2 regions of the Clostridium sp. SGI.024 genome follow, and region 2 is predicted to be linked to the other one. Evidence: predicted binding sites of a transcription regulator. Region 2 holds the regulator's gene; the other holds the start of a gene.
The links. The regulator HrcA, encoded in region 2, represses chaperone genes, less so after heat shock. The targets are predictions, from matches to a motif close to TGTTAGCACTCNNNNNNNNNGAGTGCTAACA.
Positions count from the first base shown of each region.

Region 1: groES (co-chaperone GroES) is a predicted target of HrcA. The motif match lies at 3,816-3,846, and genes of this name have one in related genera.

Region 1 is NZ_JBNPON010000015.1:44,326-51,849, forward strand. It holds partial or broken gene ACQRD5_RS06745 (GspE/PulE family protein) at 1-271, opposite strand, end outside; gene ACQRD5_RS06750 (prepilin peptidase) at 414-1,163, opposite strand; gene ACQRD5_RS06755 (type II secretion system protein) at 1,310-1,708, opposite strand; gene groL (chaperonin GroEL) at 1,842-3,467, opposite strand; gene groES (co-chaperone GroES) at 3,482-3,766, opposite strand; gene ACQRD5_RS06770 (4Fe-4S dicluster domain-containing protein) at 4,228-5,721, opposite strand; gene ACQRD5_RS06775 (class II D-tagatose-bisphosphate aldolase, non-catalytic subunit) at 5,874-7,190, opposite strand; gene ACQRD5_RS06780 (tagatose bisphosphate family class II aldolase) at 7,287-7,524, opposite strand, start outside.
Region 2 is NZ_JBNPON010000001.1:179,871-190,240, forward strand. It holds gene ACQRD5_RS00795 (RsmE family RNA methyltransferase) at 1-683, opposite strand, end outside; gene prmA (50S ribosomal protein L11 methyltransferase) at 702-1,643, opposite strand; gene tpx (thiol peroxidase) at 1,825-2,322, opposite strand; gene ACQRD5_RS00810 (nitrite/sulfite reductase) at 2,473-4,023, opposite strand; gene dnaJ (molecular chaperone DnaJ) at 4,234-5,364, opposite strand; gene dnaK (molecular chaperone DnaK) at 5,456-7,312, opposite strand; gene grpE (nucleotide exchange factor GrpE) at 7,373-8,026, opposite strand; gene hrcA (heat-inducible transcriptional repressor HrcA) at 8,043-9,074, opposite strand; gene hemW (radical SAM family heme chaperone HemW) at 9,259-10,370, opposite strand, start outside.

The DNA of each region.
Region 1 (7,524 bases), on a different contig from region 2:
AAGTTATATTTAATGCAAAGGTTTTGTGGTATTATCTTAATGGATTTTTTATCAAAATTAACATTATTTAAATCAACTTTTTGTATTCCAGTTTGAGTTTCTATAGTCTCTATAATATCTTTTTCTGAAACTATTCCACTCTCAATTAAAACTTCTCCTAACTTTTTTCCTAAAAGTTTTGGGTTTTCAAAGCATTTTGAAGCTGAAATGTAGTTATTTTTTCTGCCATTACTAAGATATCTCCAAGTCTTTTCTTTTGAACTATAGCCATAAAATTCACTCCTATATCTATTTGAATTCTTAATTATATCATTTTCAAAATTTCCTCTTTTATCTATTTCAATTCATTTCCAATGTCAATACAGACTTTAGTATTTTTCAAGCACAATTTATGTTTAAATTAAATTCACATTTTAAAGAAAAAAATTTAAATAAAATAACAATAATTCCCTTCCTATTACAATATACATCATAGTTCCAATAGCTATATATGGCCCAAAAGCAATCTCTGCTTTTCTGTCTTTTAATTTAAATAGTAATATTATAGTTGCTACTAATCCACCTAATACTATAGCAATAAATAAAGCTACTAAAATTCCTTTAATACCAATAAACAATCCGCAAATACCTGCTATTTCAGCATCGCCTTGTCCCATTCCTTTTGTAATTACTACTATTAGGTATATGATTAAATATCCAATAATTCCACCTAATACATTATTAAGTAAGGTTGTATCCTTTGTATACAATCCTGTTAGTATATAAACAACCCCTAAGACTGCCCCTAAGATTGTTGTTGATGAATATATATATTTACACTCTAAATCTATATAAGAAATTACTATTAATATTGAAGCTAAAATACTATATGCTATAAAATTTAAACTTAAGTCAAATTTTAAATATATTAATAGATATAATATTCCATTTAAAATTTCAACTAATGGATATTTTATAGATATTTTTTCTCCACATTTTCTGCATCTTCCTCTTAGAACTAAGTAGCTTAAAACTGGAATAAGATCAAAAGCCTTAAGATTATATCCACAAGTTGTACAATGAGATGGTGGAAATGCTATAGATTCCTCTCTTGGTATTCTATAAATACATACATTTAGAAAACTTCCTATACAAAGTACTAATATTAATATTAAAATTTCCACAATGTCCTCCTAAAAATTTAAATATAATTATAATGAACTCTATTTAAATACTATCCACTTTTTATAATTTTTAGTCAATAAACTTTTATTTATATAATAAAAAAATACCAATTATAATAAAATTTATTATAATTGATAATTTATCTTCAATTCTTTATATAAACATTTAAGAATTCTCCATTTTTATTAATTTCAAAATCTACTTCATCCTTTAATATTTTTCTTGCCTCTTGTATGGTTAGAAGTTCTATCTTATTGAAATTATCTATATTTTTATACTTAGCTATAGCTTTTAATTTATCATCACTTTTATTTTTTATAGAATATAGTGTATCTGAATCTTCAAATTCTATTGAATCATTTATTTCTACTACATTAACAGTTAATATAAATTCTCTAATGCTTTCTTTTACTTCTATTTTTTTTGTCATTTTCTTATAATTATTATAAGTAATAAATAATGTAGTTCCTAATATTGCTGAAATAATTAATAATAAAGTTATTCTTATTCTCTTAATTCTTAATCTTTTGCTTTTGGCATTCATAATATCCCTCTATGTTATACAATATTTTTCTTATTCTAATTATAAATTATAGATTATATTATATCAATATATTATGTAGCTTGTTAAATAGAAAAGGAGCTATTATAACTAGCTCCTTTTAAATATTTAAATTTTAGTACATTCCGTCCATTCCCATTCCTGGTGCTCCTGGCATTGGAGTTTCTTTTTGAGGTATATCTACTACAGCAGCTTCTGTAGTTAAGAATGTTGATGCTACTGAAGCAGCATTTTGAAGTGCTGATCTTGTAACCTTAGTTGGGTCAACTATACCAGCTTTAATCATATTTACATACTCATCTCTTAAAGCATCATAACCAATTCCTGCTTCGCATCCCTTAACATGTTCAATAATAACTGAACCTTCAAGTCCTGCGTTAGTTGCTATTTGTCTCATTGGTTCTTCTAATGCTCTAACTATAATATTAATACCAACTTGAGTATCTGGAATATCTGAAGTTACTGTATTTACTTCATTTATAATATTAGCATAAGCTGCTCCACCACCTGGAACTATTCCTTCTTCAACAGCTGCCTTTGTAGCTGCTAAAGCATCTTCAATTCTTAATTTCTTTTCTTTTAATTCTGTTTCTGTAGCTGCACCAACTTTTATAACTGCAACTCCACCAGCAAGTTTTGCTAATCTTTCAGTTAATTTTTCTTTATCAAATTCTGAAGTTGTTTCTTCTATTTGAGCTCTTATTTGAGCAACTCTTTCTTTAATAGCTTCGCTATTTCCTTTACCATTAACTATAGTAGTATTTTCTTTTGTAACTTTTACGCTTTCACATTGTCCAAGCATATCTAAAGTTACTTCCTTTATATCTATGCCAAGTTCTTCTGATATAACTGTACCACCTGTTAATATTGCTATATCTTGAAGCATTTCTTTTCTTCTATCTCCAAAACCTGGTGCTTTTACAGCTACACATGTGAAAGTTCCTCTTAATTTATTAACTACTAATGTAGTCATTGCATCTCCTTCAACATCTTCAGCTATAATAAGTAATTTCTTACCTTGTTGAACTATTTGTTCTAATATTGGAAGTAATTCTTGAATATTTGATATTTTCTTATCAGCTATTAAAATTAATGGATTATCTAAAACGGCTTCCATTTTTTCTGTATCTGTTACCATATAAGCTGATACATATCCTCTATCAAATTGCATACCTTCAACTACATCAAGTTCAGTCCCCATTGATTTTGATTCTTCAACAGTTATAACACCCTCGTTACCTACTTTTTCCATAGCATCAGATATTAATTTACCAACTTCTTCATCTGCTGCTGAAATTGCTGCTACTCTTGCAATATCTTCTTTTCCATCAACAGGTTTAGAAATTTTCTTAATTTCATCAACAGCTTTATCAACAGCCATTCTAATACCATTTCTAATTAATATAGGATTTGCTCCTGCTGTAACATTTTTTAACCCTTCTCTAATTATTGCTTGAGCTAAAAGTGTTGCTGTAGTAGTACCATCCCCTGCTACATCATTAGTTTTAGTAGCAACTTCTTTAACTAATTGAGCTCCCATATTTTCATATGGATCTTCTAACTCTATTTCTCTTGCAATTGAAACACCATCATTAGTTATTAAAGGTGCACCAAATTTTTTATCTAATACAACATTTCTCCCCTTTGGCCCTAATGTTACCTTAACAGTATCGGCTAATGTATCAACACCAACTTGCATTGCTCTTCTAGCATCTTCGCTAAATTTAATCATCTTTGCCATAATTTATTCCTCCCTTATTCAACTATTGCTAAAATATCATCTTGTTTTAAAATAGTGTACTCTTCACCATCAACTTTTACTTCAGTACCAGCGTATTTTGAGTAAAGTACCTTATCGCCAACTTTTACTTCCATTTCTACTCTATTTCCATCTACTACAGCTCCTGGTCCTACAGCTACAACTTTTGCTTCTTGTGGTCTTTCTTTTGCTGCACCTGTTAAAACTATTCCACTTTTAGTAGTTTCTTCTGCTTCTAGTTTCTTAATTACTACTCTATCTGCTAGTGGTTTAATATTCATAAAAAAATCCCTCCTAATTATATATATAAAATTATTATTATTATATCTATATTAGCACTCATCTTTATTAAGTGCTAACAATTTTATAATAATATTTTGATTTTTTTTTTTCAAATTGTAATCTTTATATTTTTCCTCTAAAATTAATAAATATTACCATTTTTCATTAATTAGTTTCTATTTCCTTATGTTTATATCTATTTTCTTCATTTTAGAACTTCTTCTATTTTGCACTCTTTTATTATATGTTATCTTGCATTATTTAAGACTAATCTAATAATTATATGAAAGATAATAAGACTAACAATGTAGGTAATATTTCTTATTATAATTTAATTCCTGATTGAATATAAAAAATGTCAATATTAATCTTTCCCATTATTATATAAATTATTACCAAATCTATCTATATAAGATTAATTATATATAAAAAAACTCCCTAAGGAGTTTTTTTAATGAATTCATTTTCTTTCTAAATTAATATTTTTAAATTCTTTTATTTTTTCATTATCCATAACTGATTTTCTAGAAGCCTGTGAATTTATCTTATTAAAAGTTGATTTAGATTTAAATGGAGTAGATATGGTTCCTGCACCATTTATACATCCACCTTCACACATCATACCTTCAATAAAGTTTCCTTGTAATTTTCCTATTTTACCCATAGTCATAGCTTTTTTAATTTCTATTCCCCCTGCAGCTTTTACTGGAGTAAAATTAACTTCTAATCCTTGACTTCTAATATAATTTTCAATAGCTGCTGTTAAACCACCATGAGCACCAAATCCTCTTCCATATATTGATGCTTCATCAACTAATTCATCTTCACATTCTTCAACTTCTATATCAAAAGCATTAAATAATGCTAATATTTCTTCAAAAGTTAATACATAATCTACTGCACCCTTTACAGATTTTTTAGCTGCTTCATTTTTCTTAGCAGTACAAGGTCCTATAAATACAACCTTTGCCTCTGGATCAATACTCTTAATATATCTAGCTGTTGCTATCATAGGTGATGCCGTACTAGAAATTCTATCTGCTTCTGAAGGCATAGTTTTCTCTATATAGTTTAAAAAGCCTGGACAACAAGAGTTAGTCATATATTTATCTCCATTTTCCATTCTTTCTACAAACTCATTACTTTCATGTACTGTTACTGCATCTGCTCCACAAGCTGCTTCTAGCATATCAACAAAGCCTAATTTCTTAATTGCATTTTTAATTTGTCCATAGCTAACCTTAGGTCCAAATTGACCTGCAATTGCTGGAGCTACAATAGCATACATTTTTCTTCCTCTAGCAAGTCTCTTTGCTACTGGAACTATTAAGCTTTTATCTGATATAGCTCCAAATGGGCATGCAGTCATACAACTACCACAGTTAACGCAAATTTCCTCTTTTATAATAGCTCTTCTATCTTCTTGACTTATATCTAAAGCTCCTGTAGGACAAACCCTTTTGCAAGGTCTCATTACTTCTGCTATTGCATCATAAGGGCATGCTTTTTTACACATTCCACATTCTTTACAAAGTTCTTGATTTATATATGCTCTACCACCTACATAATGGATTGCTCCAAAGTTACAAGCTTCATCACATTTATGAGCTAAGCATCCTCTACAAGAATCTGTTACACTATATTTATTAATTGGACATCTATCGCATGCTGCTTCAATAACGTATATTATTTGATCTTCTTCTCTAATATCTACAAACTCATCATCAATATTATCACCGTTAGCCAAATATCCTGCTGCTAGTTTTGCTCTTTCTAAAACAATAGCTCTTTCCTTATAAACACAACATCTGTACATTGCCTTGTCCCCTTTTATTATTTCATAAGGAATCTTTTCTATTGATTCAGTAGATAATTCTCCATTCTTAGCTAATCTTGCTACCTCTGTTAGAACTTCATGCTTTAATTTTTTTAACTGAGTCTCAAATTGAAACATACCAAAATCCTCCTATATAAATAAACTTAAACATTACTCCCTAATATTATTATAACAGGTAATTTATTCCTAAGTTAATAATTTTGAATATTCTTATAATTTTCGGCAATGGTAATTAAAAAAGCGCATATTTTGCGCTTTTCTACTAAATTTTATTTTTTATCTTCTATAGCATAAATATAATCATCTATATATTCACCTATTTTATCCTTTAGTAAAGCTTCTGCATTTGGCTTTAATAAACCATCTCTAATCTTTTTATATTGCTCATGCATATATTGGCTTATTAAAGTAATAGGAATATTAACATCCTTTAAGTTGTTCATAAGCTTTTCTAAAGCATAATTAACTTCTTCCTTAGGCATATAATATCTAGCTCTATCAGATAAGCTATACTTTCTTTGTAATTTAATTTCTAATCCATTCCCTGAATAGTGATGCATCCATTCTTTTGGATTTTTAACCATATTGTAATCTAAAACTTCTATAAAATTAGATAATTCAACATTTGAATCATATTTTAATAACTCATTTTCAATAGCATTTAATGCAAAGATACCTTCTCTAAAACCAAAAGTAAGAGCTGGTCCAACTTTTAATATTATAAATCCATCTTCAACCATTTGCTTTAATGCTTTTGGACTTTGATAATCTGTAGAATGAGCTTCAAAAACTAAGTTTGGATAATCCTTTAAAGCATTACTTAATTCTTTTGCATCTTCTCTATTATATTTCCATACATCTTCACTTCCAAATTCTACTCCTGGTTGAACTACTATTCCAACTACATACTGAAAAGCATCTTTAAGCCCATAAGCTTCAAAGGTATTTTTAAAAGTATCTACCGTATTCTTAAAGTCTTTTACCTTTGTAACCTGCATTCCTTCTTCCTCTTCTTCTACTTGCGCTCCTCCTGGAATTGGAACTTCGCTTCCTATAATATAAACTGGATGTATTGCATCTTTATTAGTTTCTTTTAACTCAATATAAGCTTCTTCTGCTACTTTACATAATTGAGCTGCTCTATCTGCTATTAAATCATCTCCAAAGATATTATTTTCTATATCTCCTTTTAATGGCATGCTTGTATCAAGATGAATCTTAGTAAATCCAGCTAAAACATATTGTTTAATAAGCTCCTTAGAATTTTCCATAGCTTTTTCAGCATCTATATTTTTCCATGTTAATGGACCTAAATGATCTCCACCTAATATAATTCTTTCTTTAGGGAAACCAACTTCATCTGCTATATTATGAATATATTCAAAGTAATCCTTTGGTTTCATTCCTGTATATCCACCAAATTGATCTACTTGATTTGCTGTTGCTTCAACTAATAAAGGAATATCCTTATCTAAAAGTCTTTCCATAGCTGCTTCAATTACATATTTATTAGAGCAACATACTGAAAATATCCCCACATTCTTTCCCTTTTTAAATTCATTGACCATTTTTTTAATTTCATGCATAAACTCAACCCCTTCTTACTTTACAAATAAGACAAAATAACACTTTAGCTTTACAACTTAATATTATTTTCTCAAAATTTATATTTAATTTAAAATTTAAGCTTTTCCATTACTTCCACAAACCATAATCTTGTGTGCAACTATTTTTTTCATAGCTTCTTTTCCTGGTGCCATATATTTTCTTGGATCATTAGCATCTGGATTTTCTATAAAGTACTTCTTTACTGCATCTGAAAATGGAATCTTTAAGTCAGTTGCAACATTTACCTTACATATTCCTAAAGAAATTGCCTTTTTAACTAATTCATCTGGTACATCTGATGCTCCATGTAAA
Region 2 (10,370 bases):
CTAAGAATTCTACTTCCTAAAGTTACAATATAAGCACCATTTTCTTTTAATTCATTTATCTCACTTGATTCAAATCCACCTTCTGGACCAACTAAAATTCCAACTGTTTTTATTTTAGATGTATCAATGCTATTATCATTAAATAATGTTTTTATTCCAAAATTCTCAGCATTTTCGTAAGGAACTATAACTAGATCTAAATCTTTCATAGCTTTCTTTGCTTCTTCAAAAGTAATAGGTTCACAAACCTTTGGTATAATTGTTCTTTTACTTTGCTTTGCAGCTTCTAGTGCTATTCTATTTAGTCTATCTAACTTTTTAAATTCACCTTTTAATTTTATATCTACTCTTTCAGTTAAAGTAGGTATGAATTCAGTTATACCTAATTCTGTTCCTTTTTGAACTATTAAATCCATCTTTTGAGCCTTTGGTAAACCTTGAAATAAATAAATTTTCACTTTACTTTCATTATTTATTTCAAGCTTTTCTTCTATATCTACAATTACTTCTTGTTTTGTAATAGTCCTTATTTTCGCTAAAAATTCGTGGCCATCACAATTATTTAAAACTATTTTATCCCCTTCATTTAGCCTTAATACTTTATATAAATGTTTTACATCATCACCTAAAATTTTTGCTGTTATATCTGTAAAATTTTCTTTAGGAGTAAAAAATTTATGCATACAACAATCTCCTTAAAACTATTTTAATTTGGCAACTATGCAGTTCCATTCCCCATCTTTATTTATTTCCAATACTTCAAAGCCTACTTCTTCAAGCTTCTTAGTAACCATATCTACCCTATCATGAATAATTCCAGAAGTTATAAAGTATCCATCTTTCTTTAATACTCTTTTAACATCTTCTGTTAATATACAAATTACTTCTGCAATTATATTAGCAACTACTATATCTGCTTTGCCATCTATTACTTCAACTAAATTTCCATATAATATTTCTATATTATTTAAATTATTTAACCCTACATTTTCATTTGCAGATTCTACTGCAACTGGATCTAAATCCACTCCAATTGCCTTTTTTGCTCCTAGTTTTGCTGCAGCAATTGCAAGTATTCCAGAACCACACCCTACATCAAAAATAGTACTATCTTCTTTTACATACTTATCTAAAGCTTGGATACACATTCTTGTTGTTTCATGAGTTCCTGTTCCAAAAGCCATACCTGGGTCAAGCTCTAATACTAATTCATTTTCCTTAGCATCATATTCTTCCCAAATTGGTTTTACTACTATTCTTTCCCCAATCTTAGTAGGCTTATAATACTTTTTCCAATTATTAGCCCAGTCTTCTTCATGCATCTTTTCACTTTCAACCTTAGCTAATCCTGTATCTATACCCATTTCCTTTAGCTCTCTCATTTTTCCATTAACATATTCTAAGACTTCTTCTATGTTGTCTTCTTCAGAAAAATAAGCTTTAACTACAGCTACTTCCCCTTTATGTTCTAATACATTTATATCTGCAAAATCCCAAGTAAGCGGTCCTTGTTCTCTTTCTAATATGTCATTTGGATCTTCAATTGCAACCCCTTTACAATCTAATCCATAAAAAATTCCTGAAACTGGCTCTAAAGCTTCACTTTTTGTTATAACTCTAATTTCAATCCATGTTCCTTCCATTAAAATCAGTCCTTTCAAAGATATTTGACTAATTTATTATTTTACACTTATGTTAAGTTTCTGTCTAGGTATTAACTTAAAAAGTTTACCTTATAGATATTAATTAATTATAATAATAAAATAAGGCACTGATTTTTCAGTACCTTATCTATAGTCAAAAACTTATAACTATAAAATATTATTATTTAGATGCCTTAGCTGCTTCTAAAATTGCATCATAAGTTGGTTGGTCTGTGATTTCATCTAAGTATTCAACAAAAGTTATATTATTGTTTGAATCAACTACAAATGATGCTCTAGTTAATAATCCTAATTCCTTTGCATAAGTACCTGTAGCCATTCCGAAACTTCTATATTTATAATCTGAAAGAGTCTTAACTTTTTCCACTCCTTCTAATGCACACCATCTGCCTTGAGCAAAAGGTAAATCCATTGAAACTGTATAGCAAGTTACTCCATCTAATGAATCAATTTTTCCATTGAAAGTTTTTACTTCCATATCACAAACTGGTGTGTCTATTGATGGAACTGTTAAAAACACTCTAACGCCCTTTGAATCTTTTTCAGTGAAATCTCCTAATTCATTTGTAGTAACTGTAAATTCTGGGAACTTATCTCCAACAGCTAATGTATTTCCTTCTAATGTAATTGGTGCTCCTTGAAATTTTACCATTTTCATTTTATCTTCCTCCTAAATTAAAATAATCTTTATTATTTTAATAATAATCATTATCTATACCTTTGTATTATATATCTAATAATTACTTTCTGTAAATATTTATTATTTTCAAATATTGTCATTTTAACTTAGAATAAGCAATGTAATTGTTTATACCTCATATTTTGCAACTAAATCTTTAAATTCTTTCTCTTTCTTAATTAAATAATCATTGAATTCCATATTGCTTTCTTCTATATCATTAGAAAGATTTAATAAAAATTCTGGTATTTTCACAGCTGGGATATCCCCTAAAGCAGTTCCAAGCTTAGTTTCACCTACACCATATGCTCCTCCAACATATAAAGTAAAGCAGTCATCTACCTTATCTCCTACTCTCTTTTTCTTTCCAGTAAAGCCTATAGAAGATATTTGATGAACTCCACATGAATTTTGACAACCTGAAAAATGTATTTTAGGTAGTACATCTAATTTATTATTATTCTTCTTAAAATAATCTAAAACTGAATTTAAAGTTCCTTGACTATTACATAAGCCTATTTGACAAATTGGCACTCCAATACATGATACACTTTGTTCAAATTCAGTTTTAGCTCCCATTTCTTCAGTTAATTCTAATAATTCTCTCGCTTCATTTCCATTTAGATTTCTAAAATATATACCTTCTGTCATAGCTAATCTTATTTCTATGTCCTCAAAGTTATTTATTAAATCTAAAACCTTCTTTAAATCATTAGTTGGCCATTGTCCTCCAACTGGATGTAAGTATACACTATATAATCCCTTTTGTTTTTGCTTAAATAATCTAGGATTATTTATTTCTACTTCTATTCCTTGCTTATTATAAGTCTTATTATTTACTTCTATCTGTAAATTTTCACTAGCTTTAACTTCATCCACATATTTTTTATAACACTTTAAGAATTCTTCTTCTCCCATTCTATCTAATATGTATCTTACACGAGCTCTATTTCTATTTTCATAATCTCCTTCTGCCATAAACATTCTAACCATAGCTTCAATATAGAATAAAACATCCTTTGGTTCTATTAGCTCACTATATCTAGCAGCTTTTCTAGGATTTTGCCCTAATCCGCCACCTAGATATACTTCAAAATACTCTTTTCCTTCTTTATTAACTGCAACAAATCCTAAATCTTGAACTGTACAATGTGCTTCATCTTCTACGCCACTAGAAAAGGATACTTTCAGTTTTCTTGGTAATTTATATGTTGTAATTCTTTCTAAGAAATAATTTCCAGAAGCCATTGCATAAGGGGTAACATCAAAAGCTTCATTTTCCTGAACCCCAGATAATGGAGACATAGCTACGTTTCTAGGGTAATTTCCACCTGCTCCTCTTGTATAAATATTATTATCTAAAGCTTCCTTCATTAAATCACATATCTCATCTATATTAAGACCATGCAATTGTATAGCTTGACGAGTTGTTAAATGAATTTTATCAAGGCCATATTTATTTGCGAAATCGTAAACTTTATACATTTCATCTACATTTGTTACTCCTGATGGAATTCTAAGTCTTATCATGAATTCCTTTCCACCCTTATGAGCATATACTCCAAATCCACCAGAAGCATGTTTAAATTGCATTAAATTAATTTCTCCATTGATAAATTTATGACCTTTTTCTCTAAACCCTTCTATTTCTCCGTATAGAACTTCTTTTAATCTTTCCATTTTACCACCTCTTAACAAATTTCTTCCATGTTAAATTATATCATTAAAAATTATATGTTATCATTTGATATTCTTATAATAACTATAAGTATTACTTATTAGTAAAAATTTATTTCATTATTTATTTTACTCAAATTAATAGTTTTTATTATTATTTAAAATATAATTATTATATATGTACAAAAAGAGGATTAGCCTTTGCTAACCCTCTTATTTAAATAAATCTTTTAATCCTTTTTTATGGTGTATTCCTTCACCAACATTTTCTCCACAAGCTTCCATAAATGCTTTTAAAGCATCCTTTTGCTTTTCATTTAAATTCTTAGGAATATCTACTATTACTTTTACATATTGGTCGCCTCTTCCAGATAAATTAACCCTAGGTATTCCCTTTCCTTTTAATCTAAATAATGTACCTGATTGAGTTCCTGCAGGAATAGTATATTTAACATCTCCATCCACAGTTGCTACTGTTATTTCTGTTCCTAAAGCAGCTTTTCCCATAGAAATATGAGCATCTATATATATATCATTTCCTTTTCTTACAAACTTCTTTGAAGGAGCTACATTAATTCTTACATATAAATCTCCTGGAGGTCCATCATTAGTTCCATGATTTCCTTGTCCTCTTAAAGGCATAACATTTCCAGTATCAACACCTGCTGGTATATTAACTTTAATTTTTCTAGTCTTTCTTACATGACCTCTTCCATGACAATCTGTACATGGTTCTTCTATAACTGTTCCACTTCCACCACAGGTATTACAAGTTGAAGTGCTTACAAAACTTCCTAATGGAGTTTGTCTTTGTACCCTTACTTGCCCTTGACCATTACATGTTGGACATGTTTTCTTTGATGTGCCTGCTTTTGCTCCACTTCCCTTACAAGTTTCACACTTTTCACTTCTATCTATTGATATTTCTTTTTCTACACCAAAAACAGCTTCTTCAAAAGTTAAATTAATTGTATATTCTAAATCGGAACCTCTTTGAGGACCATTTCTTCTTCTTCCGCCGCTGCCTCCGCCACCGAAGAAGCTTTCAAATATATCTCCAAATCCGCCCATATCAGAAAAATCAAAGCCACCGAATCCACCTGATCCAAAACCACTACCATCAAAGTCAACTGTTCCATACATATCATATTTTGCTTTCTTATCTGGATCAGAAAGTACTTGATATGCTTCATTTATTTCTTTAAATTTATTTTCAGCTTCCTTATTACCTTGATTCTTATCAGGATGATATTTTATAGCTAACTTTCTAAAGGCCTTCTTTATGTCTGCATCTGATGCTCCTTTTTCAAGTCCAAGGGCTGCATAATAGTCCTTATTTGCCATCTATTTTCACCACCATTTTTTAACTTTATAAAAGGGAAGACGACTTTTGCCTTCCCTCCTATATTATATATATTACACTAATAGTTTACAACTATTTATCGTCTTTCACTTCAAAATCTGCATCTACTACATTATCATCATTTGGAGTACTGTTAGTTCCTGCTCCTCCCATATTGTTTGGATCAAAGCCTGCCCCTTCTGCTCCATTTGGATTAGCATCTGCATACATCTTAGATGAAATAGCATAGAATTCTTTATTTAATTCTTCCATAGCATTTTTTATAGCTTCAAGATCTTCTCCATCTTTAACTTTATTTAATTCATCTAATTTAGCTTGAACTTTTGCCTTATCATCTGCTGATACCTTATCACCTAATTCTTCTAAAGCTTTAGCTGTTTGATAAGCTACTTGATCAGCATTATTTTTAACTTCTATTTTTTCTTTTCTCTTCTTATCTTCTTCAGCAAATTTTTCTGCTTCTTTTACTGCCTTTTCTACTTCTTCTTCACTTAAGTTAGTTGAAGCTGTTATAGTGATATTTGCTTCTTTATTAGTTGCTTTATCTACTGCTGATACTTTAACTAATCCATTAGCATCTATATCAAATGTAACTTCGATTTGAGGAATTCCTCTTGGTGCTGGAGCTATTCCAGATAAAGTGAATCTTCCTAAAGTCTTATTGTCAGCTGCCATTTGTCTTTCACCTTGAACTACGTGAATTTCAACTGATGTTTGACCATCTGCTGCAGTTGAGAATGTTTGACTCTTCTTAGTAGGAATTGTAGTATTTCTTTCAATAAGTGGTGTAGCAACTCCACCTAATGTTTCAATTCCTAATGTTAATGGAGTAACGTCTAATAATAATACATCCTTAACTTCTCCAGTTAATACACCTGCTTGAATAGCAGCACCAATTGCTACACATTCATCTGGGTTTATTCCCTTTGAAGGTTCTTTTCCAGTAAAGTTCTTAACAGCTTCTACTACTGCTGGAATTCTTGTAGATCCTCCAACTAATATTACCTTATGAACATCGCTTAATGAAAGATTTGCATCTGCTAAAGCTTTTTTCATTGGATCAATTGTTCTTTGAACTAAATCATGAGTAATTTCATTGAATTTAGCTCTAGTTAAGTTCATATCAATATGTTTTGGACCTGTTGCATCTGCAGTAATAAATGGTAAGTTTATATTAGTTTGCATTGATGATGATAATTCAATCTTTGCTTTTTCAGCAGCTTCTTTTAATCTTTGAAGTGCCATCTTATCATTTCTTAAATCTATTCCATTTTCAGTCTTAAATGTATCTGCTATATAGTTCATGATTCTTTCATCAAAATCATCTCCACCTAGCTTAGTATCACCATTAGTTGCTAATACTTCAAATACACCATCACCTAATTCTAGGATAGATACGTCAAAAGTACCACCACCTAAGTCATAAACGAATATCTTTTCGTTAGAATCCATTTTATCTAATCCATAAGCTAAAGCTGCAGCTGTTGGTTCATTTATAATTCTTAAAACTTCTAAACCAGCAATTCTTCCTGCATCCTTAGTTGCTTGTCTTTGAGAATCATTAAAGTAAGCTGGAACAGTGATAACTGCTTGAGTTACGCTTTCTCCTAAATAAGCTTCTGCATCTGCTTTGATTTTTTGAAGAACCATTGCTGATATTTCTTGTGGTGAATGGTCTTTTCCATCTATATTAACCTTATAGTTAGTTCCCATATGTCTCTTTATTGATATTACAGTTCTATCTGGGTTAGTAATTGCTTGTCTTTTTGCGATTTGTCCTACTAATCTTTCACCATTTGCTTGGAATGAAACTACTGATGGAGTAGTTCTTGCTCCTTCTGAGTTACTTATTACAACTGGTTCTCCACCTTCCATTACTGCTACACATGAGTTAGTTGTTCCTAAATCAATTCCTATTATTTTTCCCATAATCTATTTCCTCCTAAAATATATCTTCTAATATTAAAATTTAGTTAATATGTCTTAATTTTAATTAGCTACCTTTACTACAGTATATCTAATAACCTTATCTCCTCTTTTATATCCCTTTTGGAATACTTCTGCAATTGAATTTGCTCCTAAATTTTCATCTTGTATATGCATTACTGCTTGATGATAGTTCGGATCAAATTCTCCACTAGCATCAATTTCTTCTACACCTAGTTTTTCAAAGGATGTTTTGAAACCTTTAATAGTCATTTCAATTCCTTTTTTAATATCTTCAACATTTCCTTCTACTGATATAGCTCTTTCTAAATTATCAAGTACAGGTATCATTTCTTTTAACACATCTGTACAAGCATCTGTGTATATTCCTTCTTTTTCTTTAGAAGTTCTTTTTCTATAGTTATCATATTCTGCTGTTAATCTAAGTAGTCTTTCTTTTAAAGCTTCTGCTTCATTGTTTAGCTTTTTGTTTTCATCTTTTAACTTACGCATAATATCTAATTCATTTTCCTTATCATTATTTTCTTCTGCCATATCTTCTGAAGAGTCCTCAGCTGAATCATTTGAAGAATCTGTTGTATCGTATTCCATATCTATATTTGATTCTTCATTTATTTCAGCATCAGCATTATTATTAACATTAGTTTTTTCTTCTGAACTATTTTGGTTATCTAATGTATCCTTAATATCCTCCACAAAAACACCTCATCTCTTACTCTATAATTTGATTTTTTAAGCTTTTATTAAGTTCTTTCATAACTTCATTCATAATTGCAATTACTTTTGAATAATTAATTCTCTTAGGTCCAATTAATCCAATCTTTCCTATTGGCCTACCATCTACAGAATATTCAGCTGATATAATAGAACAATCCTTTGCTTCTGGGAAAAAATTTTCCTCTCCAATTCTAATTGTAATATCATTTCCAGGTTCAATTAAATCAAGCAAATTATCTTTATCATTTATTAATGATAAAATTTCCTTTGCCTTTTCGATATTATTGTACTCAGGATAATTAAAAATATTAGTTGTTCCTTCAACAAATACTTCTGTATTGTTAGATTCCTTTAAAGTTTCATATAAAGCTGGAAGAATTCCATTAAACACTTCATCAAAACCTTGCAATTCATGCTTAAGGTTGTTAATAACTTCTAAATTAATTTCATCAATAGTCAAATTCCTAAGTCTAACATTTAAAACATTGTTAATCATTTGAATAGTTTCAGGTTTTGGCATATTATTAACTCTTATTCTATGATTTTTAATAACTCCACTATCTGCTACTATTACAGAGACCAAATTATGATTATCGATAGGCAATAATTGAATAGATTTAATATAACTACTTCTTACTGAAGGAGTCTGTACTACTGTAGTTAAGTTTGTTAGTTCTGAAAGTAGAGAACAAGCTTCCTTTACTATCTTATCTACTTCATACATTGCAGAATTAATTAAATACTCTTTAATTTTTAATTCCTCATCCTTAGTTAACCTTCCTGTATCCATTAACTTATCTACATATAATCTATAACCTTTATTGGAAGGTATTCTTCCTGCTGAAGTATGAGGCTGTTCCAAATACCCCATTTCCTCTAAATCAGCCATTTCATTTCTAATAGTAGCTGACCCTACTCCTAAGTTATATCTTTTAGCTATTGTCCTTGATCCTACTGGCTCACCAGTCATAATATAGTCATTAATGATAGCTTGAAGTATTTTTATTTTTCTTTCATCAATAGCCATTATATCACCTCTATCTGTTAGCACTCAATATGGTCGAGTGCTAATGACTACAATATCAATATATTCCTTATTAAGTTTTTTGTCAATTCAAATTAGCCACGAAATAAATAATATAATTTAATTTTATTAAATTATTTTTACTTTTCTTTATTTTTCTAATAAATTCTCTATTTTTCTACCATGCTTAAGTTAATATAAAATCACTCATTACTGAATTAGATAGCTCTATTCCCTTTTCCGTTAATTTCAATTTATCACTTTCTAAAATTAATAATTTTTTATTTATATTTTTATCAATAACCTCTTTATATATACTTTCAATATTTACCTGAAATCTTTTTTTAAATTCAGTTAAACTTATTCCTTCTAGCATTCTTAAGCCCATAAATACAAATTCTTCCATGCTATCTTCCATTGTATTTATTGTTATTTCTTCTATTATTTCTTCTCCTGAATTAATTCTATCTATGTAATTTTTAACATTATTTATATTTTTAATTCTTCTTCCATCTATAAATGAAGTAGATGCTGATCCAAGTCCTAAGTATTCATCACACTTCCAGTAAACCTTATTATGATAACATTCAAAACCTTCTTTTGAATAATTAGATATTTCATATTGATGATATCCATATTTAGTTAATATATCCTTAGTTATTTCATACATTAATCTTTCATCTTCCTCTGATGGTAGTATTAATTTATTGCTTTCCCAAAGCTTATAAAATGCTGTTCCTTCTTCAATTATTAAGCTATAAGCTGAAATATGCTCTGGATTTAAATTAGCAATTACTTCTAAAGATTCCTTCCATTCATCAACACTTTGATTAGGAAGCCCAAACATTAAATCTACATTTATATTTTTAAAGCCTACTTTTCTTGCTAATTTAAAATTTTCTTCAAATTGTTTAAAGCTATGAATTCTTCCTATATCCTTAAGCAATGAATTTTGAACTGCTTGAAGCCCCATACTTATTCTATTTACGCCTCCATTTAACATGGCTGCTAACTTTTCTTCTTCTAAAGCTCCTGGATTGCACTCCATTGTAAACTCCATATCTTCAATAAGATCAAGCTTTCTTATAGAATTTAAAATCTTAACTATTTCCTTAGTTTCAAGGTAAGATGGCGTTCCACCACCTATAAATATACTTTTTATAACATATTTACTTGCCTTAGACTCTATTTCCTTACATAATGCCTCAACATAATCATCTCTTAAGTAATCTATAGATGCATATGATGGAAAATCACAATAAAAACATTTTTGTTTGCAAAATGGTATATGTATATAAA